4 regions of the Shinella sp. HZN7 genome follow, and region 2 is predicted to be linked to each of the others. Evidence: riboswitches for the same ligand, from Rfam matches in the RefSeq annotation. Region 2 holds a riboswitch; each other region holds the start of a gene.
The links. A riboswitch is a leader RNA that binds a small molecule or an ion and turns the genes downstream of it on or off. The one in region 2 is predicted to bind cobalamin.
Positions count from the first base shown of each region.

Region 1: another riboswitch for cobalamin. It lies ahead of nrdH (glutaredoxin-like protein NrdH); the one in region 2 lies ahead of bluB (5,6-dimethylbenzimidazole synthase).
Region 3: another riboswitch for cobalamin. It lies ahead of shn_RS19540 (hypothetical protein); the one in region 2 lies ahead of bluB (5,6-dimethylbenzimidazole synthase).
Region 4: another riboswitch for cobalamin. It lies ahead of shn_RS10480 (CbtB-domain containing protein); the one in region 2 lies ahead of bluB (5,6-dimethylbenzimidazole synthase).

Region 1 covers NZ_CP015736.1:1,711,059-1,719,003, reverse strand. Annotated here, with positions in the region: gene shn_RS08345 (GlxA family transcriptional regulator) at 1-233, opposite strand, end outside; gene shn_RS08340 (BA14K family protein) at 516-956, shown strand; tRNA gene shn_RS08335 (tRNA-Arg) at 1,022-1,098, opposite strand; gene shn_RS08330 (ETC complex I subunit) at 1,122-1,427, opposite strand; gene nrdF (class 1b ribonucleoside-diphosphate reductase subunit beta) at 1,879-2,868, opposite strand; gene nrdE (class 1b ribonucleoside-diphosphate reductase subunit alpha) at 2,883-5,048, opposite strand; gene nrdI (class Ib ribonucleoside-diphosphate reductase assembly flavoprotein NrdI) at 5,045-5,443, opposite strand; gene nrdH (glutaredoxin-like protein NrdH) at 5,453-5,674, opposite strand; cobalamin riboswitch at 5,925-6,143, opposite strand; gene shn_RS08305 (acyl-CoA thioesterase) at 6,170-6,991, opposite strand; gene metE (5-methyltetrahydropteroyltriglutamate--homocysteine S-methyltransferase) at 6,988-7,945, opposite strand, start outside.
Region 2 covers NZ_CP015736.1:2,050,960-2,058,904, forward strand. Annotated here, with positions in the region: gene shn_RS09910 (phytanoyl-CoA dioxygenase family protein) at 1-51, opposite strand, end outside; gene shn_RS09915 (DUF2865 domain-containing protein) at 319-1,425, shown strand; gene bluB (5,6-dimethylbenzimidazole synthase) at 1,418-2,110, opposite strand; cobalamin riboswitch at 2,156-2,377, opposite strand; gene shn_RS09925 (diguanylate cyclase domain-containing protein) at 2,509-3,969, opposite strand; gene shn_RS09930 (ammonium transporter) at 4,120-4,467, opposite strand; gene shn_RS09935 (NAD+ synthase) at 4,471-6,150, opposite strand; gene shn_RS09940 (LTA synthase family protein) at 6,464-7,945, shown strand, end outside.
Region 3 covers NZ_CP015736.1:4,059,416-4,067,360, forward strand. Annotated here, with positions in the region: gene shn_RS19535 (GH36-type glycosyl hydrolase domain-containing protein) at 1-5,476, opposite strand, end outside; cobalamin riboswitch at 5,896-6,113, shown strand; gene shn_RS19540 (hypothetical protein) at 6,215-6,430, shown strand; gene metH (methionine synthase) at 6,514-7,945, shown strand, end outside.
Region 4 covers NZ_CP015736.1:2,168,268-2,176,212, reverse strand. Annotated here, with positions in the region: gene shn_RS35775 (hypothetical protein) at 708-851, opposite strand; gene shn_RS10490 (cobyric acid synthase) at 1,098-2,561, shown strand; gene shn_RS10485 (peptidoglycan-binding protein) at 2,699-4,579, shown strand; cobalamin riboswitch at 4,659-5,026, shown strand; gene shn_RS10480 (CbtB-domain containing protein) at 5,073-5,249, shown strand; gene shn_RS10475 (CbtA family protein) at 5,262-6,050, shown strand; gene cobU (bifunctional adenosylcobinamide kinase/adenosylcobinamide-phosphate guanylyltransferase) at 6,052-6,576, shown strand; gene cobW (cobalamin biosynthesis protein CobW) at 6,580-7,629, shown strand; partial or broken gene cobN (cobaltochelatase subunit CobN) at 7,883-7,945, shown strand, end outside.

The DNA of each region.
Region 1 (7,945 bases), 340 kb from region 2:
TCGCCACTCGTCACGTCGGCAAAGGCGCCGTCCACGCGGATCTCCACGCCGCAGGTCAGCAGCACCGGCTTGCCGAGCGGCGACAGGATCGTCCAGCGGAACACCGGCTCCGGCACGACGCGGTTTGCCGCGCGCATCGGGTCGAGCGCCGAGGCGAGCGACATGATCGAGGACTCCGGCAGAAGGACAATCGTGATGTCGAGCGGCCCCTGCCGCGGCGCTTTTTTGCTCATGTGGAAATCGTCAAAAAGTATGCGCATTATGTCAATCGAGAAAATTGCGTTCGGGCATGATCGGCCGCACAGGATATCTGGAGATGCAGCCGGATTGTGGTGAGAACCCCTGTACCCCGAACACCCTGATCCGCATTTTACCGGAACGGGTTGGCGAGCCGACAAGGCGGACCAACCCGTTTTTTTTTTTTGCCTGCGGGATCATGGCTTTCCACACATGCGGCTGGAACCACCCCGTCCTTCCCGCGTTCTGTCTTCGGAAAAGCAGGAAAGGTTTTTGCCATGTTGAATTTCAAGACTGGTCTTGCCGCAGGGGCGCTGTCCCTCGCGCTGGCCCTGACCTCCGTCATCCCGGCCCAGGCGGTGACCTTCGCACGGGTGCCCGTGCCGGAAGCCTCCGCCGTCGAGAAGGTGCAGTATCGTTCCGATCGCCGCGACCGCCGTGATCGTTATGAGCGGCGCACCGAGCGGCGCTGGCACGGTCATCGCGGCTCCCGCGACTATCGCCCGGGCTATCGCCGCCATTCGGACGGCTGGTGGTATCCGCTCGCCGCCTTCGGCCTCGGCGCGGCAATCGGCGGCGCGATCGCCAACCAGCCGCAGGCCGGCAGCGGATCGCACCAGAGCTGGTGTGCCAACCGCTATCGCTCGTACCGGGCCTATGACAACACGTTCCAGCCTTACAACGGCCCGCGCCAGCAGTGCGTCTCGCCCTATTCGTAAGCAAGACGCAAGTGGACAAACAGAAAGGGCAGCCATCCGGCTGCCCTTTTTTTGCGAAGGCGATTTGGCGACCCCTGCAGGGCTCGAACCTGCGACATTCTGCTTAGAAGGCAGATGCTCTATCCAGCTGAGCTAAGGGGCCGGGGCTGGCGGGCCAGCGAAACCTCAATGGGTCCAGGGCTGCATGCGGTTGAAGCGGAAGTTGTCCGGGTAGGCGACGCGCTTGCGGGTCGCTTCCTTCGGCTCGATCACGCGGAAGTCGATGCCCTTGCGCGTGGCATAGGCGATCGCCTCTTCGCTCGTTTCGAATGTCAGCTTGACCTGCTGGTACATGTCGCCGGAACTCGTATAGCCCATGATCGGGTCGATCGTCCGCGGCTTCTCGGCATCGAACTCCAGGACCCAGAGATGAGTCTTGGCCTTGCCGGACTGCATGGCGGTCTTGGCGGGACGATAGATCTTCGCGGTCATCGAAGCGGCTCCAGAATTCTCGCATAGCGGCGCACCGTTCCGCCGGCGCGCGTTCGAGAATGCATAACCCGGATTCCGTAAAGGGGGAATGACCGAAAGCGCATTTGGCATCGAAACGCCCGCCGGACTGGAGAGATTCAAACTCCCGGCCTGTGGTCCCAAACGACCGACACGGCCTATGCGAGGTATCAGATTCTCAGTTTCGGCCCACACCGGGCGAGCGTTGATGCCCGTTGTGCTCCGTTGTTTCGGCGGCAAACCGTGCCGGGCACGCTTTGCTTCCTTGTCCGTGGAAATGCCCGCTCGATCCGCGGGAGTCAAGCAGGCATTTCAGTTACGCAGCCCTGCGCTCTTCCTTCCCTCCGCGCCAGGCCGCGGCCCAGTGAACAGGCGTTCGGAGCGAAGGTTCGCATGGGACGGGAGCGATCTGGCGACGCCCCCTCGCCTTTTCTCAGAAATCCCAGTCCTCGTCCTCGGTCGCCACCGCCTTTCCGATGACATAGGACGAGCCGGAGCCGGAGAAGAAGTCGTGGTTCTCGTCGGCGTTCGGCGAGAGGGCCGAGAGGATGGCGGGATTGACCTTGCAGGCCTCGGGCGGGAAGAGCGCCTCGTAGCCGAGGTTCATCAGTGCCTTGTTGGCATTGTAGTGCAGGAATTTCTTCACATCCTCGGTGAGGCCGACGCCGTCATAGAGCTCCTCGGTGTATTTGGCCTCGTTGTCGTAGAGCTCCAGCAGGAAGTCGAAGGCGAAGTCCTTGATCTCCTGCCGCTTTTCGGCGCTCAGGCGCTCCATGCCGCGCTGGAACTTGTAGCCGATGTAATAGCCGTGCACGGCCTCGTCGCGGATGATGAGGCGGATCATGTCGGCGGTATTGGTGAGCCTGGCGCGGCTCGACCAGTACATGGGCAGGTAGAAGCCGGAATAGAACAGGAAGCTTTCGAGGAAGACGGAAGCGACCTTCTTCCTGAGCGGGTCGCCGGAGGCGTATTGCTCCAGGATCAGCGCGGACTTGCGTTGCAGGAACTCGTTCTCCTCCGACCAGCGATAGGCGTCGTCGACATCCGGCGTCAGGCACAGCGTCGAGAAGATGGAGGAATAGGAGCGCGCATGCACCGCCTCCATGAAGGCGATGTTGGAGAGCACCGCCTCCTCGTGCGGCGTGGCGGAATCCGCCATCAGCGTCACCGCGCCGACGCCGTTCTGGATCGTGTCGAGCAGGGTCAGGCCGGTGAAGACGCGGATGGTGAGCTTCTGCTCCTCGGCTTTGAGCGTCGCCCAGGACGGGATGTCGTTGGAGAGCGGCACCTTTTCCGGCAGCCAGAAATTGCCGGTCAAGCGGTTCCAGACTTCGAGGTCCTTGTCGTCCTCGATGCGGTTCCAGTTGATGGCGCGCACGGCGCTGGCGGCCTTCGGGGCCTTGGTCTTCACTTGGATGTTCATGGTCGTCACCGATATCAGAGGGCGCAGGAGACACAGCCCTGCACTTCCGTGCCGGACAGCGCCATCTGGCGAAGGCGGATGTAGTAGATGGTCTTGATGCCCTTCTTCCAGGCGTAGATCTGCGCCCGGTTGATGTCGCGCGTCGTCGCCGTGTCGCGGAAGAACAGCGTCAGCGACAGGCCCTGGTCGACATGCTGCGTCGCCGCCGCATAGGTGTCGATGATCTTCTCCGGGCCGATCTCGTAGGCGTCCTGGTAATAATCGAGATTGTCGTTGGTCAGGTAGGCGGCCGGGTAGTAGACGCGGCCGATCTTGCCCTCCTTGCGGATCTCGATCTTCGAGACGATCGGATGGATCGAGGACGTGGAGTGGTTGATATAGGAGATCGACCCCGTCGGCGGCACGGCCTGGAGGTTCTGGTTGTAGAGCCCGCCCTGCATGACCGCGGCCTTCAGCTCCAGCCAGTCCTCCCGGGTCGGAACATGGATGCCGGCCGTTTCGAAGAGCGCCTTCACCTTTTCCGTCGCCGGCAGCCATTCGGCCTCGGTATATTTGTCGAAATAGTCGCCGGAGGCGTATTTCGAGTTCTCGAAGCCCTTGAAGCTGACGCCCTTCTCCACCGCCAGCCGGTTCGAGGCGCGGATGGCGTGGTAGGTCACCGTGTAGAAATAGATGTTGGTGAAGTCGATGCCTTCCTGCGAGCCGTAGAAGATGCGCTCGCGGGCGAGGTAGCCGTGCAGGTTCATCTGGCCGAGGCCGATGGCGTGGCTGTCGTCATTGCCCTTCTCGATAGAGGGAACCGAGGAGATGTGGCTCATCTCGGAAACAGCCGTCAGCGCGCGGATGGACGTCTCGATGGTCTGGCCGAAATCCGGCGAGTCCATCGCGGCGGCGATGTTGAGCGAGCCGAGATTGCAGGAGATGTCCTTGCCCATCCTGGCGTAGGACAGGTCGTCGTTGAATTCGCTCGCCTCGCTGACCTGCAGGATTTCCGAGCAGAGATTGCTCATGGTGATGCGGCCGGCGATGGGGTTTTCCCGGTTCACCGTGTCCTCGAACATGATGTAGGGATAGCCCGACTCGAACTGGATCTCGGCGATGATCTGGAAGAAGTCGCGCGCCTTGATCTTCTTCTTGCGGATGCGGCCGTCCTCGACCATCTCGCGGTACTTTTCCGTCACCGAGATCTCGGTGAAGGGCACGCCGTAGACTCGCTCCACGTCATGCGGCGAGAAGAGGTACATGTCCTCGTTGTTGCGGGCGAGCTCGAAGGTGATGTCGGGAATGACGACGCCGAGCGACAGCGTCTTGATGCGGATCTTCTCGTCCGCATTCTCGCGCTTGGTGTCGAGGAAGCGCATGATGTCAGGATGATGGGCGTGGAGATAGACCGCGCCAGCCCCCTGCCGTGCGCCGAGCTGGTTGGCGTAGGAGAACGAATCCTCCAGGAGCTTCATGACGGGGATGACGCCGGAGGACTGGTTCTCGATCTGCTTGATCGGCGCCCCCATCTCGCGAAGGTTGGTGAGCGACAGCGCCACGCCCCCGCCCCGCTTGGAAAGCTGGAGGGCCGAATTGATCGAGCGGCCGATGCTCTCCATATTGTCCTCCACGCGCAGCAGGAAGCAGGACACGAGCTCGCCGCGCTGCTTCTTGCCCGCATTGAGGAAGGTGGGCGTCGCCGGCTGGAAGCGGCCGGACATGATCTCGTCGACGAGGTCGCGGGCAAGCGCCTCGCTGCCGCGCGCCAGCGTCAGCGCCACCATGCAGACGCGGTCCTCGTAGCGCTCCAGGTAACGCTTCCCGTCGAAGGTCTTCAGCGTATAGGACGTGTAGTACTTGAACGCCCCGAGGAAGGTCGGGAAGCGGAACTTCTTGTCGTAGGCGCGGTCGAAGAGATCGCGCACGAAATTGAAGGCATACTGGTCGAGCACCTCCTGCTCGTAATAGCCCTCCGTCACCAGATAATCGAGTTTCTCCCGGAGGTTATGGAAGAACACGGTGTTCTGGTTGACGTGCTGGAGGAAATACTGCTTGGCCGCCTGCCTGTCCTTGTCGAGCTGGATCTTCCCCTCCTCGTCGTAGAGGTTCAGCATCGCGTTCAGCGCGTGGTAGTCCAGCGCCGTGATTTCCGGGACCTTCGCCGGCTTCTCGCCCGTGCGCGGCACCAAAGAGTTCATCGTGTCCAAAATCGTTCCAGTCCCTGTCTGACGTTGTCGACGTCCTCATCCGTGCCGAGCAGTTCGAAACGGTAGAGGAACGGCACGGCGCATTTCGCGGCGATGATGTTGCCCGCGACGGCGTATCCCGTGCCGAAATTGGTGTTGCCCGCCGCGATCACGCCGCGGATCAGGCTTCGGTTGCGCGGATTGTTGAGGAAGCGGATGACCGGTTTCGGCACCGCCCCCTTCTCCCCGCCCCCGCCATAGGTCGGCGAGACCAGCACGAAGGGCTCCTCGACTTCCGGCGGTTCCTCCGCCGCATCGACCGGCAGGCGCAGGGCGTCGATGCCGAGCCTTGCCACGAAGCGGCGGGTATTTTCCGACCGGCTGGAGAAATAGACGAGCCCGGCCATGGCCCCGGCTCAGGCGAGCGCGCTGATCATGTCCGGGCGAAAGCCGGCCCAATGCCGCTCGCCGGCAATGACCACCGGAACCTGGCGGTAGCCGAGGCCCTGCACGAGGGCGAAGGCCTCGGCATTCTCGGAGATATCGACGATGCTGTAGTCGATGCCCTGGCGGTCGAGCGCGCGGGTGGTCGCGGTGCACTGGACGCAGGCGGGCTTGGAATAGACGGTGATCGACATGGCTTTCCTCGTTTTTTTTCAATCAGGCATGGGAAATCGTTCGGCCATCCGCCGATGGCCGTGCGATGAATTTCAAAGGGTACGGGCGGCTGTCTGCCGACGGCCGGGCGCGGGGCGCCGCCTACTCGCGCGGAGGAACTGGAAACAGGATCGACATGACCTCACCCCGAGACATTGCAGCAGGGTATCGGGGAGACGGCGGGGCGGCATCCTTCCGCAGCCCGACGCTCGCCATCCGGACACCCCGCCCGTGGACGTTCATGGACGAGGCAGGTCTCCTGGCTTGCGGGTCGCCGCATCCGTTCGCCTTCCCAAGGCATTGGCGCCTCAGTGGCTTATTCGAACGAATGCTCGCCGCTTACAGTTGCGGGGGCAGCTCCGGACAATCGCGGCCATCATGGCCGCCCCGGATTCCCGTCTTAGCCTTCGATCCTCTCGAATCGAAGGAACCTCGAACACAAGATATAGTAGACGAGGTAAAAAATGCGTCAATCACTATGATGGCTTATCAACGGTTTCGTCACGGCGGACGGGAACGGGCCGGTCCCGGCCGTCCACCGCGACCATGACGAAGCGGCCCTTCGCCGTGCAGGCGCGCGCGCCGCTCATCAGGTCTTCCGACCACAGTTCGACCGCGACGGTCATCGACGTGCGCCCGACGCGAACGACGGTCGCGACGGTGTCCACGATCGCCCCCACCGCGACCGGCGCGCGGAAATCGACCCGTTCCGAAGCGGCGAGCACCGTGATGCGCCGGCCGTGGCGTGTCGCCGCGACGAAGGCCGCCCTGGTCATGGCGGCGAGCGCCTCGCCGCCGAACATGCGGCCGAAACTGTTCGCCTGGTCGGCGAAAACGATGTCGCTCGCGCATGGGCCGAGGCCGGCCTCCTCCCGCACCGCCGCCACGGGCGGAAGGCACCAGCCCGGCGCTGCATGCGGCGGCGGAACGGCGACCATGCTGAAGCTGCCCCGCGTGCACAGCCGCCGCTCGCCGCTGACGAGGCCCTCGGCCACCATCTCCACCTCCACCGTCATGGATTTGCGGCCGACGCGCGTGACGCGTGCCACGAGTTCGACCAGTTCCCCGACACGCGCCGGGGCCTGGAAATCGACGCGATCGACGGACGCCGTCACGAAAGGCACGCGCCCGTGGCGGGTGGCGGCGATGAAGGCGATACGGTCCATCAGCGCGAGCCCCGCGCCGCCGAAGAGCGTTCCGTGATGGTTCGTATCGCCGGGAAAGACCAGGGCGATGAGACGGCTGGGCGGTGCCGGGATCGCTCCCGGCACCGCCGTGTCTTCGAGCGCGCGGCTCATCGCGCCGTCACCGCGGCGTCCTGCGGGCCGTCGGCATCGCGCAGGCGCCGAGCGGCCTCGACCATGTTGACGAGCGCCGGCCTCACCTCCTCCCACTTGCGGGTCTTGAGGCCGCAATCCGGATTGACCCAGAGCTGGCGATCCTGAAGGCGCTGGCGGGCGAGCGACAGGAGACCGGTCATCTCCTCGGTCCCGGGCACGCGCGGCGAGTGGATGTCGTAGACGCCGGGGCCGATCTCGTTCGGATACCGGAAGTTCCGGAACGCATCGAGAAGCTCCATCTTCGAGCGCGAGGTCTCGATGGAGATCACGTCGGCATCCATCGCCGCGATGGCCGGGATGATGTCGTTGAACTCCGAGTAGCACATATGGGTGTGGATCTGGGTTCCGTCCGCCACGCCGCTGGAGCACAGGCGGAAGGCTTCGACCGCCCAGTCCAGATAGTGCCGCCAGTCCTTGTGGCGGAGCGGCAGGCCTTCGCGAAGGGCGGCCTCGTCGATCTGGATCATCTTCGCGCCGGCCTTTTCGAGGTCCGACACCTCGTCGCGGATGGCAAGCGCGATCTGCCGGCACGTTTCGCTGCGCGGTATGTCGTCCCGCACGAAGGACCAGTTGAGGATGGTCACCGGCCCGGTCAGCATGCCCTTCACCGGCTTGCGGGTGAGCGACTGCGCATATTGCCACCAGCGCACGGTCATCGGGTTCGGGCGCGAGACGTCGCCGAAGATGATCGGCGGGCGGACGTAGCGCGAGCCGTAGCTCTGCACCCAGGCATGCCGGGTGAAGGCGAAGCCGGAAAGCTGCTCGCCGAAATACTGCACCATGTCGTTGCGCTCGAACTCGCCGTGCACCAGCACGTCGAGGCCGATCTCCTCCTGCCAGCGGATGGCGGCCGCCGTTTCCCTGCGCAGGAAGGCCTCGTAGTCCTTGTAGCTCAGCGCGCCCCCGGCATGG
Region 2 (7,945 bases):
CGCGAGCTGGAGCGCGTACCAGGGGCTGAGCAAGATGGAGGAAATCCGCATGAGTACCTGCCTGCAAGGGCCGGTTCCGCCCGGGGCGGTGCGCGGCAAGGGCGCAGACCGGCTGTTGAGTTTGCCGAGAGTGCTACACCAAGGCCCAGGGGAGATCAATTGCGGGGCACGGCCAAAAAGATGAATACGCAACTCATATTTTGTGCCCGGCGTTAATCACAAATCCGGGAGCACGTTGCGCTTCCCCCGCCACGGCCTATGATATGGGCTGCACATGCGGCCGGATCGCGGCCCATCCACATTCACGGGATCGATGATTTGAAAGGGCCTGTCCGCCTCCTCCTTGCCATTGCGACCGGGCTGACGCTCACGTTTTCGGGCGGCACGGCGGCGGCGGGCGTGTGCGAGCGGCTGCAGGCGGAGCTTGCCAACCTGCCCAAGGTGGTTGTCGATACCGCAAGCGCCCGCAAATATGCCGGCGCCATCGCCCGCCAGAACATCCAGCTTCGCAAGGCCCGGAGCGACCAGCGCCGCCTCGGCTGCTCGAGCGGCAGCATCCTCGTCATCGGCGGCGCGAATGCCGAGGCCTGCGACACGCTCGCCACGGTCATCGGCAAGATGGAGCGCAACCTCGACATCCTCGACAGGAAGCGGCGCGAATTTGCCGGTGGCACGTCCTCGCAGGGCAAGCGCAACCGCCTCACCGCCCTGCTCAAGAACAACGGCTGCGGCGACGAGGCGAGGGTCATGCCGGTCGCGGCGACCGAGACGCTGCGCGCGCTCGACGAAAAGCGCACCCTGCCGCTCGGCACCGCGCCGGAAGGCAGCGGGCGGCTGCAATTGCGCTCGCTCGGCGGCAGCAACGGCCACGGCAACCTGCGCACCGTCTGCGTGCGCACCTGCGACGGCGGCTTCTTCCCCATCTCGTCGGGCGCGACGCCGCTCGACTTCCGGCGCGACCAGAAGGTCTGCGCGATGATGTGCCCGCAGACCGAGACGGAACTGTTCTACCAGTCGATGACCAGCGGCCAGGAAACCGAGCAGATGACCTCCACCGTCACCGGCCGGCCCTATTACGAGATGCCGAACGCCTTCTCCTACCGCACGCGCGACCTCTCCAAGCCCGGCACCTGCGGCTGCAATCTTACGGCCTATTACCAGGAGATGATCAAGCGCGAGAAGGCGCTGAAGGGCGAGGGCGAAACGGCGCGCGCCGGCGCGGGAGACGACGCGGAGACCGGCTCGATCACCACCATCCGCACCCTGCCGAAGAAGGAAGAGACCCCGGTCAAGCTGCCGGCGAAGGTCGAGGAACGCGACTACGACCCGGCCAGCAGCAAGGTGCGCACGGTCGGCCCGGTCTTCCTGCCGGCCAACGAATCCGCCATCGACCTCGGCCGCCCGGTGGATGCCGGCGTCAACTGACGCCCTCCCCCGGCCAGCGCTCCTCGAACACCAGCTCTTCCAGCGGCAGGCGCTGCCGCCATCCCTTCACCGCCAGTTCCGGCTCGCCATAGAGCCGGTCGACGAAGCCGACGCAGAGCCAGGCGACGATCTCGACATGCCCGGGGATGCTGAGGATCGAACGGATGTCGCTGTCGTGGAAGATGCTGACCCAGCCGACGCCCACGCCTTCCGCCCGCGCCGCCAGCCACAGGTTCTGCACGGCGCAGACCGTGGAATAGACGTCCATGCGCGGATTGTGCGTGCGCCCGAGCACCACGCCGCCGCCGCGGGTCGGATCGCAGGTGATGCAGATCGACAGCGGCGCCTTCAGGATGCCCTCGAGCTTCAGAGCGCGATACTGCGCCTGCCGCTCGCCTTCGAACATCGCCGCCGCCTCGGCATTGGCCTTCAGGAAGGCCGCATGCACCGCCCGCCGTGTCTCTACGCCGCGCACCAGCAGGAAGTTCCACGGCTGCATGAAGCCGACGGACGGGGCGTTGTGGGCAGCCTGCAGCAGGCGGCCGACGAGATCGTCCGGCAGGGGATCGGGCAGGAACTGGTCGCGCACGTCGCGGCGCGTTTCGATGGCACGGTAGACGGCCTGCCTTTCCTCACGGGAAAAGGCGCCCGCCCGGACCAGAGGGTCCAAGGGTTCGCTTCGCATCGTCATCTCCCCAACAATGCGTCACAACCTGCCGCCGTCCGCGCGGTTCGGTCTATCGTGCCAGGCCGGTCTTCTGACTTCGGGTCACGCGGCCTGCACCTGCCTTCCCGGTTGAAAAACCAGTGGCAAAAGCCTGAATCGATTCAGGCTTTCATGGCGCAGACCATCCCCGTCACAGCGTTGGGCACGTTCCGGACCTGGGCCTTCCGCCCGCACCGGATTCCCGATTCTCCCGCCGAAGCGGGCACCTGACGCGAAGGATATGCGCACGGCGCGCGGGCGCGATCAAGCCCCGCGCGCGCCGCAAGCCGGCGCGTCTGCGCCCCAGACAGGCCTTGCCGGAAAGCCTATGGAAACAGGGCGCTGGGGAATTTCGGCACAGGCGGGTGCGAGCGGCCTCAAGCGGCGCGCGCCGCGCCGGCCTCGGCCACCGCCTCGCTGCCCATGTCGCCGGCATGGACGGCGCGGTTGCGACCGCCATTCTTGGCCGCATAGAGCGCCGCATCCGCCATCACCATCACGTCATGCAGGCTGCCGCCGTGGTCGGGGAACTGGGCGATGCCCGCGCTGCCGCCGATGGCCAGCAACTGCCCGTCATGGGCGATCGGAACTTGCGCATCGCGCACGAGGCCCTCGGCGAGTTCGAGGAGCGCCTCCCGGCTGAAGGCGCCGGTGAGCAGCACGGAAAACTCGTCGCCGCCGAGACGCGCGACCGAGCCGAGCGTGCCGATGCGCTCGGAAAAGCGCCGGGCGACGGCCTGCAGCACCGCATCGCCTGCCGCATGGCCGTGCCGGTCGTTGACGGCCTTGAACCGGTCGAGGTCGAGCGCGAGGATCGAGAAGGGCTGGTTCTCGCCCTTGCGGACGGCGCGGCGCACCTCCTCGTCGAAACCGCTGCGGTTCTTCAGCCCCGTCAGCGGATCGTGCCGCGCGAGGAAGGCGTTCTGCGCCTCGCTGCGCTGCAGCGCCTTGACGAGCGCGGAAAAGCGCAGCGTGACGAAGAGCATGACGCCGGCGAAGACCAGCACGAACATCGCGATCTGCGGCAGCGCCGATTTCCACACGAAGGTGCCCGGCATGTTCGGCCGCCAGGAGGCGACCATCGGATTGTAGCTGTCCGCGCCGACCGGCGTCATCACCAGCCCCGGCTCCTGCGTCACGATGGGCGTGAAGCCGAGATCGTGCACGCCGAGCCGCCGCTCGGTATTGGCCAGCATCTTCTGCGAAACGGGCTTGACGGTGATCAGCAGCGTCGGCTGCATCCGGCTGGCGGGAACGTAGAGCGACTTCGGAATGACGGCCTGCACGACGACGATGCTCATGACCCGGTCGATGAGGCGCATGCCCGAGACATGGATTTCCGGCAGCGCCGGCGTCAGGAGATCGGGATCCTCCTTGGCGCCCTTGACCTGCCAGCCGCCGCGATCGGGCGACAGCGCCTCGCGGTAGGCGCGCTCGGCCTTGAGGGTAAGGTCGCTCACCCAATGCAGCTTTTCGCGCGCCTTGCGTTCGGAGACCTTCTCGCCGCGATGGACGCCGAGCACCTTCTCGCCGCCCGGCGTGGTGAAGATCATCCAGGAGAAACCGAAATCGGCCCACATCCAGTCGCGGATATGGTCCCTTACGAAGACATCGCCCGGCATGCCGTCCTTCAGTTCGGCGAAGGTCTTGTCCCAGAAGGACAACTGGCTCTGATACTGCACCACCTGGTCGATCTGGTGGCCGAACTCGTTGCGCACCAGCGTGCGCTCGGTCTCGGCGACAAAACTGTCGGCCCGCTCGATCGCATAGTCGAGGACGAGATAATTCGCGACGCCGAACAGGAGGACGATCATCACCGCCGCCGTCCGGATCGCCAAACCAACTCCGCGTCGCCGCCTCGCGCGGCCCCCTTGTGCCTTGCCCGTCATCGTTTCCCTGCCTGTCCCCCGCCGGTTTTCCCGGCTTTGTTGAACGAAGGCTAGTTGAGAGACGGCAAAATTCGCTTAAGCGGGCTGGTGAGCGAAAACTTAACTCCGGCTGGCCGGATCTGGGAAGCCCGCCGGCTCCGTCTCCTCGCCCGCCGAGAGTTTCCGGCAGATCGACTGCATCAGCACGAGATCGCGCTGGTCGCGCCAGGTGGTGACGAAACCCCAGGCGAGGAGGAGCAGGATGCAGAGGAAGGCGACGCCGAGGACGACGAAGCCGCCGGTGGCAAGGCCGTAGAGGCCGAAAACCGCCGGCGTCGCGAAATAGGCGATCTGCGCCGAAAGCTGCCGTCCGGCCGAAAGGTCGCTCAGCGACCACAGCCGGATCAGCCGCATTTCCTCCTCGGTGAAGGCCGGGCGAGCGGCCGGCGCGTCGGCAGGCCCGTCCACGCCCTACCCCCGGTCGCGATAGCGGTTGGTGATCGGGTAGCGCCGGTCGCGGCCGAAATTCTTCCTGGTGATCTTCACGCCCGGGGCGGACTGGCGGCGCTTGTATTCGGCGATGTAGAGCAGGTGCTCGACCCGGTGCACCGTCGCCGCGTCGTGCCCGCGGGCGACGATCTCCTCGGTACTCATCTCCAGCTCCACCAGGCATTCGAGGATGTCGTCGAGCACCGGATAGGGCGGCAGCGAATCCTGGTCGGTCTGGTTGGGGCGCAGCTCCGCGGACGGCGCCTTGTCGATGATGTTCTGCGGGATCACCTCCCCCGTCGGCCCGAGCGCGCCCGGCGGCACATGCGCGTTGCGCCAGCGCGAAATGGCGTAGACCTGCATCTTGTAGAGGTCCTTGATCGGGTTGAAGCCGCCGTTCATGTCGCCGTAGAGCGTCGCATAGCCGACCGACATTTCCGACTTGTTGCCGGTCGTGACGACCATCGAGCCGAACTTGTTGGAGACCGCCATGAGGATGGTTCCGCGCGCGCGGCTCTGGAGGTTCTCCTCGGTGATGCCTTCCTCGGTGCCTTCGAAGAGCTCCGAAAGCGAGGAGAGGAAGCCGGTCACCGGCGCCTCGATCGGCACGATGTCGTAGCGGCAGCCGAGCAGCCGGGCGCAATCGGCCGCGTCCTTCAGCGAATCCTTCGACGTATAGCGGTAGGGCATCATGATGCAGCGCACCCGCTCCTCGCCGAGCGCGTCGACGGCGATCGCCGCGCAGATCGCCGAATCGATGCCGCCGGACAGGCCGAGCACGACGTTCTTGAAGCCGTTCTTGTTGACGTAGTCGCGGAAGCCGAGCAGGCAGGCGCGGTAGTCCGCCTCCTCCTTCTCGGGAATGCGCGACGTCGGCCCGCCGTCGCAGATCCAGCCGTCCGCACGCTTCTTCCAGGTGGTGAGCGCGACCGTCTCCTCGAACTGGCTCATCTGGAAGGCGAGCGACTTGTCGGCGTTGAAGGCGAAGCTGGCGCCGTCGAAGACCAGCTCGTCCTGGCCGCCGAGCTGGTTGGCGTAGAGCAGCGGCAGGCCGGTCTCGATGACCTGCTTCAGGGCGACCTGGTGGCGGATGTCGACCTTGCCGCGATAATAGGGCGAGCCGTTCGGCGACAGCAGGATTTCCGCGCCGCTCTCGGCCAGCGTCTCGCAGACGCCAAGCTCGCCCCAGATGTCCTCGCAGATCGGGATGCCGAGGCGCACGCCACGGAAATTGACGGGACCAGGCATCGCGCCCTGGTCGAAGACGCGCTTTTCGTCGAATTCGCCATAGTTCGGCAGGTCCACCTTGTCGCGCACCGCGATCACCTTGCCACCGTCGATGACGGCGACGGCGTTGTAGCGCCCCGTCTCGTCCTGCCGTGGAAAGCCGACGATGACGCCGGGACCGCCCCTGGCGGTGTCAGCGGCAAGATCGTCGACGGCGCGCCGGCAGGCCTTCAGGAAGGCGGGCTTCAGCACGAGGTCTTCCGGCGGATAGCCGGAGATGAAGAGTTCGGTCAGCAGCAAAAGGTCGGCGCCCTGCCGGGCGGCGTCCTCGCGGGCGGCGCGCGCCTTGGCGAGGTTGCCGGCGACGTCGCCGACGGTCGGGTTCAATTGCGCAACCGCGATGCGCAGCGTCGCCCTGCCCTGATCGGAGGTCATGTCTTGATCGGAAGTCATGTCTGCGGACCCATCTCCTGCTGGTGTCCGAGCCTGCGGCCGCGCGTCGCTGTCGCACTCTCGAACGGTCGACAAGCTCTTTAGAGCATGACGGGCGTTTTGGGAATGAAGGGCGGAACCTTTGCCGGCGCTTTCGGCGGAAATGTCCGGTTTTCAAAGGGTTCGACGCGCCACCGCGACCCTGCGGCGCAGGAACCAAAACAGGGGAAGAACGTTGCAGAAAACGTTCATCTCCTGTTCAAGATGACAACCGTATGACAGATACACGAAACTTTCATGAAATCTGGAGACGGCCTTGGCCCTGCTCACCTCCGCCACCGTGGCGATCAATGCAAGCGAAGAGATCGCCGTCGAGGCAGGCTTCTTCGCGCGCCACGCCAAGGCGCTCGCCGTCCTGCGTTCGCTTGCCGTTTCCGGGCTTCTCGCGCTCCTCACCGTCGTCGTCGTCGAACTCGTCACGCGCGGCTCGCTCGACCAGACTTGGATCTATTTCACCAGCCTCGGCCGGCCGGCCTGGACCACGACCGGCGTCTTCTTCCTGCTCTATCTCGCCATCGACGCCCTGATCGGCCGCCAGCACAAGGCCGTCCTGCTCGTCTCGCCGCTCGTCGTGCTGATGGGCGTGATCTCCCAGCAGAAGCAGGTCTTCCTCACCGACCCGCTCTATCCGACGGACCTGCTCTTCGGCCGCCAGATCCTGGAGCTGATGCCCGTTCTCGTGCAGGACCGCCCGTGGACGGCCGCCCTCATGGCGGTCGCCGTGCTCGCCTCCGTCGTCGGCCTCGTCAGTCTCTGGGTCTTCGCCTGGCGCCGTTTCCGGCCGCTGACCAAGAAGGAACGCCTGACGCGGCTTGCCATCGCGCTGCCGCTTCTCGCCGGCTTCGTGTCCATCATGGACTACAACCAGTTCTCCTGGGTCCGCGACCGGCTGAAGATCTTCCCGATCATGTGGGACCAGGCGGAGAACTATCGTCACAACGGCTTCGTCATGGCCTTCGCCATCAACCTGCCGATGGCCAATGTACAGACGCCCGCCGGCTACATGATCGACGCGATCGACAAGATCCCCTCCAAGCCCGTGCCGGCCGGCACGAGCCATCGCAGCAAGCCCGATGTCATCGTCGTCATGAGCGAATCGCTGTGGGATCCGACACGCCTCGAAACCGTGAAGCTCTCGGCCGACCCGATGCCCGTCATCCGCGAGAACCAGGGCGGCAGCGTCTTCTCCCCGGAATTCGGCGGCCTCACCGCCAATGTCGAGTTCGAGGCGCTGACGGGCTTTTCCAACGCCTTCCTGCCGACGGGCTCGATCCCCTACCAGCAATATGTGCGCAAGCCGATCCCTTCGCTCGCCACCTTCTTCCGGGCGGAAGGCTATACGGCACGCGCCATCCACCCGTTCTCCGGCTGGTTCTGGAACCGCACGAGCGTCTACAAGGCCTTCGGCTTCGAGACCTTCAAGGACGTCGAGAAGATGCCGCCGCTGGCAAAGCGCGGCAACTTCACCTCGGACGAGGCGCTGACGCGGGAGCTCATCCGCCAGGCGGACATGCAGGAGGACCCGTTCTTCTTCTTCACCGTCACGCTGCAGGGTCACGGCCCCTATGACGACGGCCGCTACGCCAAGACCGACATCGATGTCGACGGCCAGCTCGACGCCCGCAGCAACCGCATGCTGGCGAGCTACGCCCAGGGCGTGAAGGAAGCCGACAGCAGCCTGAAGATGCTAATGGACTGGGCGAAGACGCGCGACCGCGAGACGATCATCGTCGTCTTC
Region 3 (7,945 bases), 2.0 Mb from region 2:
CCGGGTGGCGGTAGCGGTCGATGGCGGCGTCCAGCTCCGCACGGCTCGGCGCGGCAATGGTCCAGAAGATGACCTTGACCTTCTTGCCCGCCGGCACGCGCACGACGCGGCGCAGCGCCATGACCGGATCGAGCGTGAAGCCGTCCGTGCCGGAAAGCTGCGCGCCCGGATCGAAGGCGGCGGCATTGGTCAGCGCGCGGCCGCGGCCGATGAAGCGGCGACGGTCCGTCTCGACCTCGGTGCGGCGCGAAGGCCCGGCATTGTCCACGATGAGGTGGGCGATCGCCATGTCCGGCTCGTTCGGATTGCGCTTCTGCCGCTCGGCGCGGATGACGTCGCCGCGCTTGCCGATCTCCGTCCGGATGAACATCTTCGAGAACATCGGGTGGGCATTGTCGGCCTCGTCCGTCGAGATGACGGGCTCCATATAGGAGGTCACCTCGATGAAGCGGTCTTCCGGCCCTGTGTTGAGCAGCGTCAGGCGGCGGCCTTCCGCATCGTGCTCGGTGGCGACGATGCATTCGACCTCGCTGGTCAGCGTGCCGACGGTCTTGATGAATTCCGCCTTGTCGTCGCCGAACTGGGTCTTCGTCACCTCGCCTTCCGCACGCTTCGGCTCGGCGGTAGCGGACCACCAGTCGTTCGTCGCCGTATCGCGCAGGAAGATGAAGGAGCCCCAGCGGTCTTCCGTCGGATCGGGCTTCCAGCGCGTGACGGACTGGCCGTTCCAGCGCGAATAGCCGGCACCGGTCGCCGTCAGCATCACGGCATAGTGGCCGTTCGACAGGAAGACCGTCTCGCGCTCCTTCAAGAAGGGTTCCTTGATGATGCGGATTTCCGGGCGCAGCAGGTCGGCCTGGGTGCTGCCGACGGTCTCCGGCTCACGCTTGGCGTTGATGACCGGAATGTCGCGCGGCGCCTTCTCCTGCAGGAGCAGCTCGGCCGCCTCGATGACAGGATCGGCGTGGAACCGCTCGCGCAGCGCACCGTTGAAGACGACGTTGGCGACCGCGGCGATCGACATGCCGTGATGGTGCGCCATGTAGTTGCGCACCACGGCGCAGGTCTTGCCCTCCGGCACGCGGGTCGGCGTGAAGTCCACGGCATCGTGGAAGCCGTAGACGCCGAGCGCGCCAAGTTTTCTCAGACGTTCGAGGTTTTCCAGCGCCGCCTTGGGCGCATATTGCGTCGCCAGCAGCGAGGCATAGGGCGCGATGACGGCATTCTGGCCGAGACCACGTTTCAGGCCGAGCGTCGGCACGCCGAAATTGGTGTACTGATAGGTCAGCTCGTGGTCGCGGGCGTTGAAGGCCGCTTCCGAAATGCCCCAGGGCGTGCCGAGGCGGCGTCCGTGGTTCATCTGCTCGACGACGACGAGGTTGTTGGTCTGGTTCAGGATGCCGCCCTGGCGCTCCTGCATGACGAGCGGCGGCATCAGGTATTCGAACATCGAGCCGGACCAGGAGACCAGCGCGCCGCGCGAGCCGACCGGCACGACCGGGCGACCGAGCTTGTACCAGTGTTCTGTCGGAAGGTCGCCCTTGGCGATGGCGAAAAGGCTCGTCAGGCGCGCTTCCGAAGCGAGCAGGTCGTAGCAGGCCTCGTCCAGTTCATTGGTCTCGACGCGGTAGCCGATCGAGAGCAGGCGGCGTTCCGGGCGGAAGAGGAAGCCGAAATCCATCGAGAAGGCGATGTCGCGCGCGCGGTCGCGCAGCACGACGAGGCGCTCGCGCAGGCCCTCGATGCTGCCGAGGTCGAAGACGCTGTCGGCGATATGCGCCTCGCAGGTCGCAACCAGCGCGCCGGCCCATCTGGCGAGCTCCCCGCTTTCGGCCGACTTGATCTCGTGGTCGAGGTTGACGATCAGCTTGTTGACGTCGCGCGCCAGCACCGCGAGGTTAATGACGCGGATGGAGGCGAATTCGTGCTCGCGCTTGACGGCGGCGAGCGCATTGTGGAAGCCGGCGATGCGCTCCTCGATGAGGCGGCGCAGGGGGCGCACGGTCTTGCGGTCGTCGGGAAGCTGCTTCAGCGTCTCGGAAAGGATCGAGGCGACGTCGCCGATGCCGTCGAGGCTGCCCTGGAGATGGGCCGAGGGGGCTTCCGCCCATTCGCGACACATGGAGGAGACGGCGATGAGATGGCCGGCAAGGTTGCCGCTGTCGACCGCCGAGACATAGCGCGGGCCCAGCGTTTCCAGCGTATTGGTGCGATACCAGTTGTAGAGGTGGCCGCGATATTTCGGCATGCCGTCGATGGTGGCGATGGTCTGTTCGAGGCGGCGGACCGTCTCCTCGAAGCTGATCCAGCCGAAATCACGGGCGGAAATCACCGAAAGCAGGTAGACGCCGATATTGGTCGGCGAGGTGCGCTCGGCGAGCACCGGCTGCGGCGTTTCCTGGAAATTGTCCGGCGGCAGGTAATGCTGCTCGGCGGTGACGAAGGTTTCGAAATAGCGCCAGGTGCGGCGCGCGATCTTGCGCAGTTCCGTCGCGACATGGTCGGAGACGACGAGCTGGTCCTCGGTCTCGGCCGTCTGGCTGACATACCAGGCAATGGCCGGCGAGAGCGCCCAGACGAGGGCGAAGGGGATTCCGATGAAAGGCAAGCCCGTCTTCGAGACCATGGCGAGCGCCACGGAGAGCGCGGCGAGCGCCGGGGCCTGCCACATCGATTTGTAATGGGCGAGAATGCCGCCGCGCGCGGCGCTGTCGGCCTGCGCGGCCGTGCGCCATTCCAGCATCAGCTTGCGGCTGACAATGGTGCGGTAGAGCGAGCGGACGATCGCATCGGCCATCAGGGCCGCCGAATGGGCGATGAAGGCGATGCGCAGCGCGACCTGGGCATTGGCCGCGCGGATATCCGAGATGACCCGGTGCACATGGGCGCGCGCGACAATGTCGTTGCGGCGGGGCATGATGCCGGAAATCAGCGAGAGCGTCGGGGCGACGAAGAGCAGGAAGATCAGCACGAGCTGCCAGATCAGCGCCTGGCGCGGCTCCATGTAGTACCAGCCCATGACGGAGGCGACGAGCCAGCCGACGGGGATGAGGCTGCGGCGCAGGTTGTCGTACATCTTCCAGCGGCCGAGCATGGAAATGCCGCTCGACGGGCCGAAGATATAGGGGATGAGCTGCCAGTCGCCGCGCGCCCAGCGATGCTGGCGCGAGGTTTCGGTGCCGTAGCGCGTCGGGAAGTCCTCGACCAGCTCGACATCCGTCACCAGCGCGCAATGGGCGAGCGAGCCTTCGAGCAGGTCGTGGCTGAGGACGGAATTCTCCTCGATCCGGCCCTTCACCGCCGTCTCGAAGGCATCGACATGGTAGAGGCCCTTGCCGGTGAACGTGCCTTCCCCGACGAAATCCTGGTAGACGTCGGAGACCGTGAAGACATAGGGGTCGATGCCGCGGTCGGCGGAGAAGATGCGCTGGAAGGTCGAGGCTTCCTTGCCCGTCGTCAGCGAGGGGGTGACGCGCGGCTGCAGGATGCTGTAGCCGGCTATGACCTCGCCCTTTTCCGCGTCGATCACCGGGCGGTTGATCGGGTGGTGCAGCTTGCCGACGAGCTTCGTCACCGCATCGCGCATCAGGCGTGTGTCGGAATCGAGCGTCATGACGTATTTCACGTCCGCCGGCACGATGTTGGCGCCCGGCAGGAAGGTGGTGTCGCCGTCGCCGCGCAAGAGCAGATTCAGCTCGTGCAGCTTGCCGCGCTTGCGCTCCCAGCCCATCCAGCAGCCTTCGGAGGGATTGTAGAGGCGGCGGCGGTGTAGCAGGTAGAAACGCGTCCGGCCGTCATAGGCGTAGCGCGCGGAGAGTGTCGCGATCTCGCGCTTGGCGTAGTCGAGCACGTCGAGGTCGGCCGGAGATTCCTCCACCTGGCTGTCGGCCCAGTCGCTGAGCAGCGCGAAATAGATCTCGCCGCGCGGATTGGCGAGGTAGTGCACTTCGAGATTGCGCACCAATTCGTCGACGTGGTCGCGCTTGGAGATCAGACAGGGCACGACGACGAGCGTGCGCGCATCCTCGGGAATGCCATCCTTGAACTCGTAGCCGACGAGGCGCGAGGGCGTGACGAAGAAGGTGACGAGCGTGTTGAACAGGCCCGTCGCCCCCTCCGAAGCGGGCAGGGCGAAAAGCACCAGCATGATCAGCCAGGCGCCATCCGGGATATCGAGCTGGTCGAGGAAATAATAGACCGCGATCATCGCCAGGAGCGTCAGCAGGATGTTCGGGCCGGCGATGGCGAACCAGTCGAGCTTGCGGCCGAAGCGCACGATGCGCTGGACGATCGACGGGCGGTAGCCGATGCGCTTTTCGAGCAGCTTGCGCTTCTTGCCGACGAGGAAGGCCGCGACATTGGCCTCGTAGTCGGGGTCTTCCGCGTGGGCGGCAGCATCTTCCGCCGTCATCGCCAGCGCCGTCTCGGTCACCTCCAGCTCGGTCTTGCCGGAGCGGCGGGCGAAACGCTCGATCGTGTTGCGGTACTTGTTGCGCGAGCCGAAATCGAGGTCGCTGTAGTCGGACCCCTGGCGCAGCGCCTCGTCGAGGCGGCTGACGCTCTCGAACCAGACGGGCCATTCCGTGTCGTCCACCGCACGCAGGCTCTTGATGAGCGAGCTCATCGTCACATTGCCGGAGGACAGGCGGTTGTTCTCCGCGACGATCAGCTCTTCGAGGTCGCTGCCGCGGCTCTCGATCTTGCGTTCCAGCCACTGGATCACCGCGCCGGAGGCCGTCAGGCCATCGCGCAGGCGATAGAGGAGCTGGATCACGAAGGTGTTGTCGTCGATGAAGCTCTCCAGCGACTGGAGATGCGCGATGGACTTTTCCGGATCGTTGAGGCGGATCAGCTCATCGGCCACCTCGTTGGCCTTGAAGCGCATTTTCCGTGAACGCTCGACGCGGCTGGAAATGCGGCGGAGGTTTTCGAGCAGTACGAAGCGGATGAAGGAGGGCAGCGCCCAGAGTTCGCCGATCTTCAGCGCGTCGACCTTCTGGAACCCCTGGACGAAGGCCGTCAGGCCCTCGTGCGAGACGCCGCTATGGGTATGCGCGACATAGAGCCAGGCGAGCGCCAGCGTGCGCGGCATCACCTGCCCTTCGACCTCGATGGTCGGAAGCTGGCGATAGAAGCGGCGCGGAAAATCGCGGCGGACCTCCTGGATCGCCTCTTCGACGACATAGTAGTTGTCGAGCAACCATTCGGCCGCCGGCGTGATCTGGGCGCCCGCCTCGACATCCTTGGCCGTCGCGCGATAGACGCGGAAGATTTCCTTCTCGTTTTCCTTGTGCCGGGCGCGGAACTCGAAGGGCTGGAAGCCGGGCAGCGGCGCGCTCTTGTCGCGCGCCAGGGCCTCACCGCATTCGGCCAGCTCTTCCAGCGTCAGATAGGTGGCGCGGATCGAATCGTTATAGTCGATCTGCTTGGCGTCAGCATCGCGCGAGGCGGCTTGCGGCGTATTGTGAAGGGGCATGTTTCTGATTCTGGATCCGGCCATGTTGAACCATCCGGCAACGGCCTTTGTGCCGAACGGTTTCTTGCGGACAGGCTTCATCTCGGTGCCGCGATCAGCCATGCGACCAAACAGCGCCCCGACGGCGCGGATGGGGTGGACATGGCTCAGGCGACACGCTGGTAGGCATCCTGGCCGCGTGGTGCATGAAAACGGCATTTTTTAGCCGTAAGGACAGAGACTTGCAACATGTCAACAGGACCGGATGGCACAGCATTGACCCTCATTTGCGGTTTTGGTGAATCGCCCGCCCCGCGTAAAGGGCGAGGGGGCGCATAGAACCGGTGGATGCGAAATGCCCGAGGTCGATAAAAGTTCCCAACGCCCTTGTCGCGCCTGTGCATGACCGATCCCGCCATTGACTTGCAGCCTCGCCCAAGCCAGTCTGCCGGCGTCAGGGTCTTCCGAGTCGATCGGCTCGGAGGCTAAGAGGGAAGCCGGTGCGATGCTCCGAAAGGAGCGCCAAGACCGGCGCTGCCCCCGCAACTGTGAACGGCGAGCTGCTGTCGCTCCAGGCCACTGGTGGATATCACCGGGAAGGCGAGACAGACGCGATGACCCGCAAGCCAGGAGACCTGCCCTGACAGTCGTAACGTCCATGGGCGGGGTGTCCCAGTGGTGCGCTTGCTTTTCGCCCTCCGGGCGAAGTTCCAGCAGCGTGCGTCCGGTCATCCCCCAATTTTCCGATTGGGGAAGAAAATGCTTGCCATCACCAATGACGGTCCTTCCGGCACCGGAAAGCCGGAATCCATCTTCATCTCCTGGCTGCTCTGGCAGCCGCGCGGCGCCGACCTTGCCGTCGAGGCGCTGAAGGAGGTGCAGAAACTTTCGCGCTACGAGAAGGTCGATCCGGATATCGCCCGCCTGAAGGCGCTTTTCGCCTCGCTGGCCGGGTCGGATCGGCTGGTGCACTGACCACAGCCGCATAAAGACATATTGACATAAAGATATCTTTATGTGATCTCCGGTGCAGGATTATTGCACCGGAGGGCTTTGCCATGGCCAAATCGCACCTGGACACCCTGTTCGGCCCCGAACTGCCGCCGCGCGACGGACGCGAGATCCTCGCCGCCCTCCAGGCCGCCGCGCGCGAGCGCATCCTCGTGCTCGACGGCGCCATGGGCACGGAAATCCAGACGCTCAAGCTGGTGGAGGAGGATTTCCGCGGCGAGCGCTTCGGCGACTGCGCCTGCCACCAGCAGGGCAACAACGATCTCCTGACGCTGACCCAGCCGGCGGCGATCGAGGACATCCACTATCGCTATGCGCTCGCCGGCGCGGACATCCTGGAAACCAACACCTTCTCCTCCACGACCATCGCCCAGGCCGACTACGGCATGGAGGACATGGTCTACGAACTCAACCGCGACGGCGCGCGCCTTGCCCGCCGCGCCGGCCTCAGGGCCGCCGAGAAGGACGGACGTCGCCGGTTCGTCGCCGGCGCGCTCGGCCCGACGAACCGCACCGCCTCCATCTCGCCGGACGTCAACAATCCCGGCTACCGCGCCGTCACCTTCGACGATCTGCGCATCGCCTATGCCGACCAGGTGCGCGGTCTCATCGACGGCGGCGCCGACATCATCCTCATCGAGACGATCTTCGACACGCTGAACGCCAAGGCGGCGATCTTCGCCACCCGCGCGGTCTTCGAGGAAAAGGGAATCGAACTGCCCGTCATGATCTCGGGCACGATCACTGACCTCTCGGGCCGCACGCTCTCCGGCCAGACGCCGGAGGCCTTCTGGAATTCGGTGCGCCACGCCGAGCCCTTCTCCATCGGCCTCAACTGCGCGCTCGGCGCCAATGCCATGCGCGCCCATCTCGCGGAGATCTCGTCCGTCGCCCAGACCTTCGTCTGCGCCTATCCCAATGCCGGCCTGCCGAACGCCTTCGGCAAATATGACGAAACACCGGAGGAAATGGCCGCCCAGATCGAGGGCTTCATGCGCGATGGCCTCGTCAACATCGTCGGCGGCTGCTGCGGCTCGACGCCGGACCATATCCGCGCCATCGCCGCGGCCGCCGCGCGCCACTCGCCACGCGAAATCCCCGACATCCCGCGCCACATGCGCCTCTCGGGCCTCGAACCCTTCACGCTGACCGAGGCCATCCCCTTCGTGAATGTCGGCGAGCGCACCAACGTCACCGGCTCGGCGAAATTCCGCAAGCTGATCACCGCGGGCGACTATGCCGCGGCGCTCGATGTCGCGCGCGACCAGGTGGCGAACGGCGCGCAGGTCATCGACATCAACATGGACGAGGGCCTGATCGATTCCACAAGGGCAATGGTGGAATATCTCAACCTCATCGCCGCCGAGCCCGACATCGCCCGCGTTCCGGTGATGATCGATTCGTCGAAATGGGAGGTGATCGAGGCGGGCCTGAAATGCGTGCAGGGCAAGCCGCTGGTCAACTCGATCTCGCTGAAGG
Region 4 (7,945 bases), 120 kb from region 2:
GCGCAGGCTACTGCGTTGTCCCGACTGCCCGAAAGTTTTGCGACAGCCACGGGGATCCGATGCCAGGTGAGGCGAGCCAATCCCCCTGCTGCAGCGACGCCGAGCCTTTTTCTGGTTTGCCGGCGGAACCCTGTCACCGACAACCTATCTTCGTGCGTCACAAGGGCAGCCTACGGGTTCTCATAGAGAAATCAACCTCCTGCGCGGCCGGCATATGGCCGACGGGCTGCTCCGGCCGCCCGAAAGGCTGAAATTCCAGCAACCTTGCGGTGGAAAAAATGGGCGTTTGCTCGCATCAGGGCAAATGATCAGGGGGGTGGTTCGCACGGTAAGGCGCGATGGTCGCTGAAAGCGGACAAATCCTGTTCCGAATGCGCCGCTTCGGGCCTTCGGAAAATTATCGCAAAAATTTTCAAAAATAATCGCGATTCATCTTTGCTTAAGCTCCCGATAACGGTCCGGTAAGGATGTACCGCTATTGGTTCTCTCACGGCGGGGGACATCGCCGCCTGCTCCGGAAAGGTATTGCGTACCGGGGTGCCTGGGCTCCGACGCGTTTTTGTCGGACGCCGCCATGCGTATTTTGGCAAGCCGTGCATCACCGGAAGGGATGCACGGCTTTCGCCGTTTCAGGGCAATAAAAAACGCCGCCTCCCGGAGAGAGACGGCGCTGGATGCGAGCGGGACCTGACGTCGCGCTCGAAGGATCAGCCGACGTTGCGCGTGCGGATGAAGCCGAGGGGACCGAGCGGCGCGTCCATGACGACGTTGCGCACGCGGGACTGGCTCTGGGGGGCTTCGCCGTTCCAGGCGATCTGTACGAAGTTCGGCTTGCTGAAGATGAACAGCATTGTCTTTGTCCTTGAAACCCGAAGCCACGCGCCTCGGCTGTGTGATAGCGTTGATATAGGCGTTCTCCATGCGGAAAACCATGGTTGTTCACGGCGCAATATGTCGCAAAAGGAACAGCATGACAGCCATGCTCCCGGCGCATGACGGTTCGCCGGGAAAAGGCGCGAGCGGCCGGGCGCGGATTGCGGCTAAATTGCGGTAGGTCAGGGCTTTTCGGCAATGGGCGGGAATGCTACGAGGACCGCATGACCAGAACGATCATGCTCCAGGGCACCGGCTCGGATGTCGGAAAAACGGTATTGGTGGCGGGGCTGTGCCGCATTGCCGCCAATCGCGGGCTGAAGGTGCGCCCCTTCAAGCCGCAGAACATGTCGAACAATGCCGCCGTTTCGGCCGATGGCGGCGAGATCGGCCGGGCCCAGTGGCTGCAATCGCTGGCCGCCCGCGTGCCGTCCTCCGTGCACATGAACCCGGTGCTCCTGAAGCCGCAATCGGACGTCGGCAGCCAGATCATCGTGCAGGGCAGGGTGTTCGGCCAGGCGAAGGGGCGCGACTACCAGGCGCTGAAGCCGAAGCTGATGGGCGCCGTCATGGAAAGCTTCGAGACGATCGCGGACGGCGCCGATCTCGTCGTCGTCGAGGGTGCGGGCTCGCCGGCGGAAATCAACCTCCGGGCCGGGGACATCGCCAATATGGGCTTTGCCACGCGCGCCGGCGTGCCGGTCGTGCTCGTCGGCGACATCGACCGCGGCGGCGTCATCGCCTCGCTGGTCGGCACCCATGCCATCCTGCCGGAAGAGGACCGGCGCATGGTCACCGGCTATCTCATCAACAAGTTCCGGGGCGATGTGACGCTGTTCGACAGCGGCATTGCCGAGATCGCCCGCTTCACCGGCTGGCCCTGTTTCGGCGTCGTGCCGTGGCTGAGAGAGGCGGCGCGCCTGCCGGCCGAGGATTCGGTGGTGCTGGAGCGGCTGGCCAGGGGCGAGGGCGGGGCGCTGAAGGTCGCCGTGCCCGTTCTCTCCCGCATTGCCAATTTCGACGATCTCGATCCGCTGAAGGCCGAGCCGGAGGTGGACCTCGTCTTCGTGCGGCCGGGCGAACGGCTTCCGGCCAATGCCGGCCTTGTCGTCCTGCCGGGCTCGAAATCGACCATCGCGGATCTCAGGGATTTCCGTGCCGCCGGCTGGGACCGCGACCTTGCCCTGCACATGCGCCGCGGCGGCCGGGTCATCGGCATCTGCGGCGGCTACCAGATGCTCGGTAGCCGTGTCACCGACCCGCTCGGCATCGAGGGCAGTGAACGGGAGGTCGAGGGGCTCGGCCTGCTGGCGGTCGAGACCGAGATGGCGCCGGAAAAGACTGTGCGCAACAGCACGGCCCGCTCGCTGCAATATGACGTGCCGCTCGAAGGCTATGAGATCCATCTCGGCCGCACCACCGGGCCGGATGCGCTGCGTCCCTCCGTCAGCATCGACGGGCGGCCGGACGGCGCGCTCTCGCCCGACGGGCGGGTGATGGGCACCTATCTGCACGGCCTTCTGTCGAGCGACGCCTATCGCGCCGGGCTGCTTGCCGATTTCGGCATCGAGGGCGGCGGCTTCGATTACCGGGCGAGCGTCGATGCGGCGCTCGACGGCGTGGCGGCGGAGCTGGAGGCGGTTCTCGATCCGCGCTGGCTCGATGGCCTGATTAAACCGGCCTTCTGAAACGTTCAGACATCGGGTTCCTCCGCTGCCGGCCTGCCGCACCAAAGTTGCGCCAGAATTCGGTGCGAGGAGTGACGGAAATCCGCCCGGGATCGCCGGGCGCTTGCGCCTTCGCGCGATCCGAAAGGGTGGGATATATGGGTTCTGGACCTCTCGCACGCTCCGTTCTGGTGCGGCTCGGCATTGCCGGCATCGTCGGGTTGTCGCTCGCCGGCCAGCCGGCGGTCGCCTTTGCCCAGGCTGCGACCGGCAAGGAGGCCGGCAGCGCCGGCAAACGCTGGGAAGAGGAGTTCTCGCTCTGGCAGAAGGTCTCGGCCGGCAGCGATGTCGCGCAATATGAAGGCTATCTGAAGCAATATCCGAACGGTACCTTCGCCTCCATGGCGCGCCTGCGCATCGCCGAACTGCAGGCCGCCGCCAAGGCGAAGCCGGCGACGGGCGCCTCCGAGCAGGCCGAGGCGGATGCCAAGGCCAAGGCCGACGCGGCGGCGGCCGCCGAAAAGGCGAAGGCTGAGGAACAGGCTGCCGCGGAAAAGGCCAAGGCCGAAGAAGAGGCCCGCAAGACCGCAGAAGCCGAGAAAGCCAAGGCGGATGCGGAAGCGGCGCGTGTGAAGGCGGAGGAAGAGGCGCGGAAGGTGGCGGACGCCGAGAAGGCGAAGGCCGAGGCGGAAGCCGCGCGCCTGAAGGCCGAAGAGGACGCGCAGAAAGCGGCGGAAGCCGAGAAGGTGAAAGCCGAGGCGGAGGCGGCGCGGCTGAAGGCGGAAGCGGACGCCAAGAAGGCGGAGGAAGCCGCCGCGGCGCGCAAGCTTGCCGAGGAAAAGGCTGCGGCCGAGGAGAAGGCGCGCGCGGAAGCCGCTGCGGCGGAAAAGGCCCGCGCCGAAGAGGCCGCCCGCCTGAAGGCGGAGACGGAAGAGAAGGAAGCGGCCGCCCGCAAGCTTGCCGAGGAGCAGGCCGCCGAGGCCGAGCGGCTGAAGGCGGAGGCCGCTGCCGCTGCCGAGAAGGCCAAGGCGGAGGAAGCCGCCCGCCTGAAGGCCGAGGCCGAGCGCCAGAAGGCCGAAGAGGCCGCCGCCGCGGAAAAGGCGCGTGCGGAGGAGGAAGCCGCTGCCCGGCGCGAGGCCGAGACCCGGCGCGTAGAAGCGGAAAAGGCTGCCGCGGCCGAGAAGGCGCGGATCGAGGAGGAGGCCGCCGCTGCCCGCAAGCTTGCAGAGGAAAAGGCCGCCGAGGTGGAACGGCTGAAGGCGGAAGCCGCCAAGGCCGCTGCCGACGCCGAGGCCAAGGCTGCCGAGGCGGCCCGCCTTGCCGAGGAAGCCGAAAAACGCGCCGAGGAAGCGGCCGCCGCCGAACGGGCCGCGCAGGCGAACGACACCGCGGCCCGCGAAAACGAAGCGCAGGACGCGGACACGAAGAACCGCGGCCTTGCCGTAGAACAGGCCGACGATGCGGCGAAACGCGAGGAGGAGACCTTCCAGAAGGCCGTGCTCGACGGTTCGGAAAAGGCCTTCCGCGCCTATCTCGACGCATATCCGGACGGCCGCTTCGTCGCTGATGCGCGCGAGCGCCTTGCGGCGCTGGCAGACACGGCCCGGCAGGCGGCCAAGCCGAAGCAGGAAAGCGAAACGGCCACCGTCGAGACCGAGCGCAAGGCCGAGCAGCCGGTCGTCGATCGCCGCGAGGCCTATATGGATCGATCGACCCGCGTGCAGGCGCAGCGCTGGCTGAGCATGCTCGGCTTCAACACCTATGGCGTCGACGGCGTCTTCGGCTCGCGCACCCGCGCCGCGATCGCCGCCTGGCAGGGCTCGTCCGGTTACCGCGCCGACGGTTACCTCTCCCGCCAGCAGTACCGCGCCCTCCGGCAGGCGGCGCAATATGCCGAGGCCCGGCAGAATCGCCAGCGCCGCTACCAGCAGGACTATGACGTGCTCGAAGGCCCGGTCGACGGCTATTACGAGCGCTACTACCGCGACGACGGCTATTACAATGGCGGCGGTGGCGTGGTGATCATCCCCGGCTATTGAGATCGCGACGGCCGGACGGCGGTTTCAGCACAGGTGATGACGCTGCCGGTCGATTGACTTCGCAGGGGCGGAAGCATAATCATCCGGAATATTGGATGGTTCCCGGATCCGGAAACGGATCGGGGAGTAAATGGGAATGTGACGCGGCGGACCCAATCAGGGCGCTGCAATCACGGCCGACCCCGCGACTGTAGAGTGGCGAGGGACGCCCATCCGGACGGGAGGATCTGCGCGGAAAGGGGCAATGGTGCCTTCGCCCCGCGTCTTGACGACCAGCCGGAAAAGCCACTGGGTGGCATCGCGATCAGCAGAGGTTGGACGCCTCTTTCTCTACGAATCGTCCGCCTTTTCGCGATGCCGGAGCCTGGGAAGGCGAGGGTGCCCCGCAGGCGTTTTGGACGCCGGACGCTGCGAGCCAGGAGACCTGCCAGCCAATGTAAGGGCATTTCGTCCGACCTGGGGAGGTTTCCCCGCTGCCTGCACGGAGGTTGTCATGGCTGTTTCGACTACGTCTTCTGTTACCCTTTCCGCAAACGATCGTCTCGTCGCCGGTGTCCTCGCTCTCCTGCTCGGCGCCTTCCTGGTCTTCGGTGCCGGCCTTGCGAATTCCGCCGTGCTGCACGACACGGCCCACGATACGCGTCACTCCTACGGCTTTCCCTGCCACTAAGGAGTTCTTGACATGATCGTTCGTTATCTCCTGGCCGCCCTGGTGGCCGGGCTGTTCTCCGGCGTGCTGATGACGGCCGCCCAGGAGGCCCGTGTCGTTCCGCTCATCCTGCATGCCGAGGAGTTCGAGGGCGGCGACGAAGCCGCGCCCGCCGCGGAAGGCACGACGCCCGGCACGGAAGGCGCCGCCCAGACGCAGGACCATTCTTCGCTCGGCGCGGTCATCCTGGACGTCGCCTCGGCGCTCTCGCCGGTCTCCGTCGCCTATGCCCACGAGGGCGAGGACCACGAGGAGGGCGGCATCATGTTCGGCATGAGCCGGTTCTCCGGCACGCTGCTCGCCAACCTCGTCACGGGCGCCGGCTTCGGCCTGCTGCTCGCCGGCCTCAGCCTCGTTTCCGGCCATCCGATCACGGTGGCGAACGGCGCGCTCTGGGGCGCGGCGGGGTGGCTTGCCGTGCACATGCTGCCGGCCATCGGCCTGCCGCCGGAGCTTCCGGGCTTCCCCGCCGCCGATCTCGGCGACCGCCAGGTCTGGTGGATCGCGACCGTCATCCTGTCGGCGGCCGGCCTCTACCTGCTGTTCCTCAAGCAGAACATCGTCGCCAAGGTCATCGGCATCGTGCTGATCGCGGCGCCGCAGGTCTATGGCGCGCCGCAGCCGGGCGACATCTCCAGCAACGTTCCGGCCGTGCTCGGCGCGGAATTCGCCGTCGCCGCCCTGGCCACGACCCTGTTCTTCTGGATCGTGCTCGGCCTCTCGCTCGGCTTTGCCAACGAGAAGATCGCCAAGGCTGCCTGACATGACATCGACATCGCCCGGAGCCGTCCTGGTTCTGGGCGGTGCGCGTTCCGGAAAATCCGCTTTTGCCGAGAGGCTGGTCGCTAAGACCGGCCTCTCGCGTCATTATATCGCCACCGGCCGCGCCTTCGACGACGAGATGCGCGCGCGCATCGCAAGGCACCGGGAGGATCGCGGCGATGGCTGGCAGACGCATGAGGAGCCGCTGGCGCTCGCCGCGCGCATAAGGGACGTGGCGCGGGCCGACAGGGCCGTGCTCGTCGACTGCCTGACGCTGTGGGTGACGAACCTGATGCTGGAAGAGCGGGACATCGCCGCCGAATCCTCCGGCCTCCTGGAGGCCATCCGGCAGGCGCCCGGCCGCATCGTCCTCGTCTCCAACGAGGTCGGCCTCGGCATCGTGCCTGACAATCGCATGGCGCGCGAATTCCGCGACCATGCCGGGCGGCTGCACCAGCAGGTCGCCGCCCTCGTGCCTGAAGTCTATTTTGTCGCGGCCGGACTGCCGCTGAAAATGAAGGGTTGAGCCATGCTGCAACAGAAGATCCCCGCCACCGTCATCACCGGCTTCCTCGGCGCGGGCAAGACGACGATGATCCGCAACCTCCTGCAGAATGCGGGGGGGAAACGCATCGCGCTCATCATCAACGAGTTCGGCGATCTCGGCGTCGACGGCGACGTGCTGAAGGGCTGCGGCGCGGAGGCCTGCAGCGAGGACGATATCATCGAGCTCACCAACGGCTGCATCTGCTGCACCGTCGCCGACGACTTCATCCCCACCATGACGAAGCTCCTGGAGCGGGAGAACCGGCCGGACCACATCGTCATCGAGACCTCGGGCCTTGCCCTGCCGCAGCCGCTCGTCGCCGCCTTCAACTGGCCGGAGATCAAGACGCAGGTGACGGTCGACGGCGTCATCACCGTGGTCGACAGCGCCGCCGTCGCCGCCGGCCGCTTTGCCGACGATCACGACAAGGTGGATGCGCTGCGCGTTGAAGACGAAAACCTCGACCATGAAAGCCCGCTGGAAGAACTGTTCGAGGACCAGCTCACCGCCGCCGACCTCATCGTGCTCAACAAGACCGACCTGATCGATGCCGACGGCCTGAAGTCGGTGCGTGACGAGGTCGCCTCCCGCACCGCCCGCAAGCCCTCGATGATCGAGGCGAAGAACGGCGAGGTCGCCGCCGCCGTGCTGCTCGGCCTCGGCGTCGGCACGGAGGACGACATCGCCAACCGCAAGTCGCACCACGAACTGGAGCACGAGAACGGCGAGGAGCACGACCACGACGAATTCGACAGCTTCGTCGTCGAGCTGCCCGCCATCGCCGAGCCGGCCGCCTTCATCGAGCGCCTCAAGGGCGTGATCGCCGAACATGACGTGCTGCGCGTCAAGGGCTTCGCCGACGTGCCCGGCAAGCCGCTGCGCCTGCTCGTCCAGGCCGTCGGCAGCCGCATCGACCACTATTTCGAGCGCGCCTGGGCCCCCGGCGAGACCCGCGGCACCCGCCTCGTCGTCATCGGCCTGCACGACATGGACGAGGCCGCCGTGCGCGCGGCCATCGCCGCGGCGGTGTGAGTTTCGGCATGAGCATGCGGCGGTTCCCTTCCTCGGCGTTTCAGGTACGGTTTGGCCTTTTTGGGCGTGCCGTGCCGGTGGATCCTCGGGTCAAGCCCGAGGATGACGGAGGGGAGGAGAGGCCGCAGAGCCTGTCGATCGGTGCGGCAGGGACAACCGCGGCTGTTGTCCGCCGCCCCGTCCTTCTGTCGTCATCCTCGGGCTTGACCCGAGGATCCACCCTCCCGGCACGCCGGCAAAGGGGAGGCGCCGCATGCACCTCCTCCTAGCGCAGAAGGGCACCATCGCCGACGGCAGCGAGGCGATCGACCTTGGC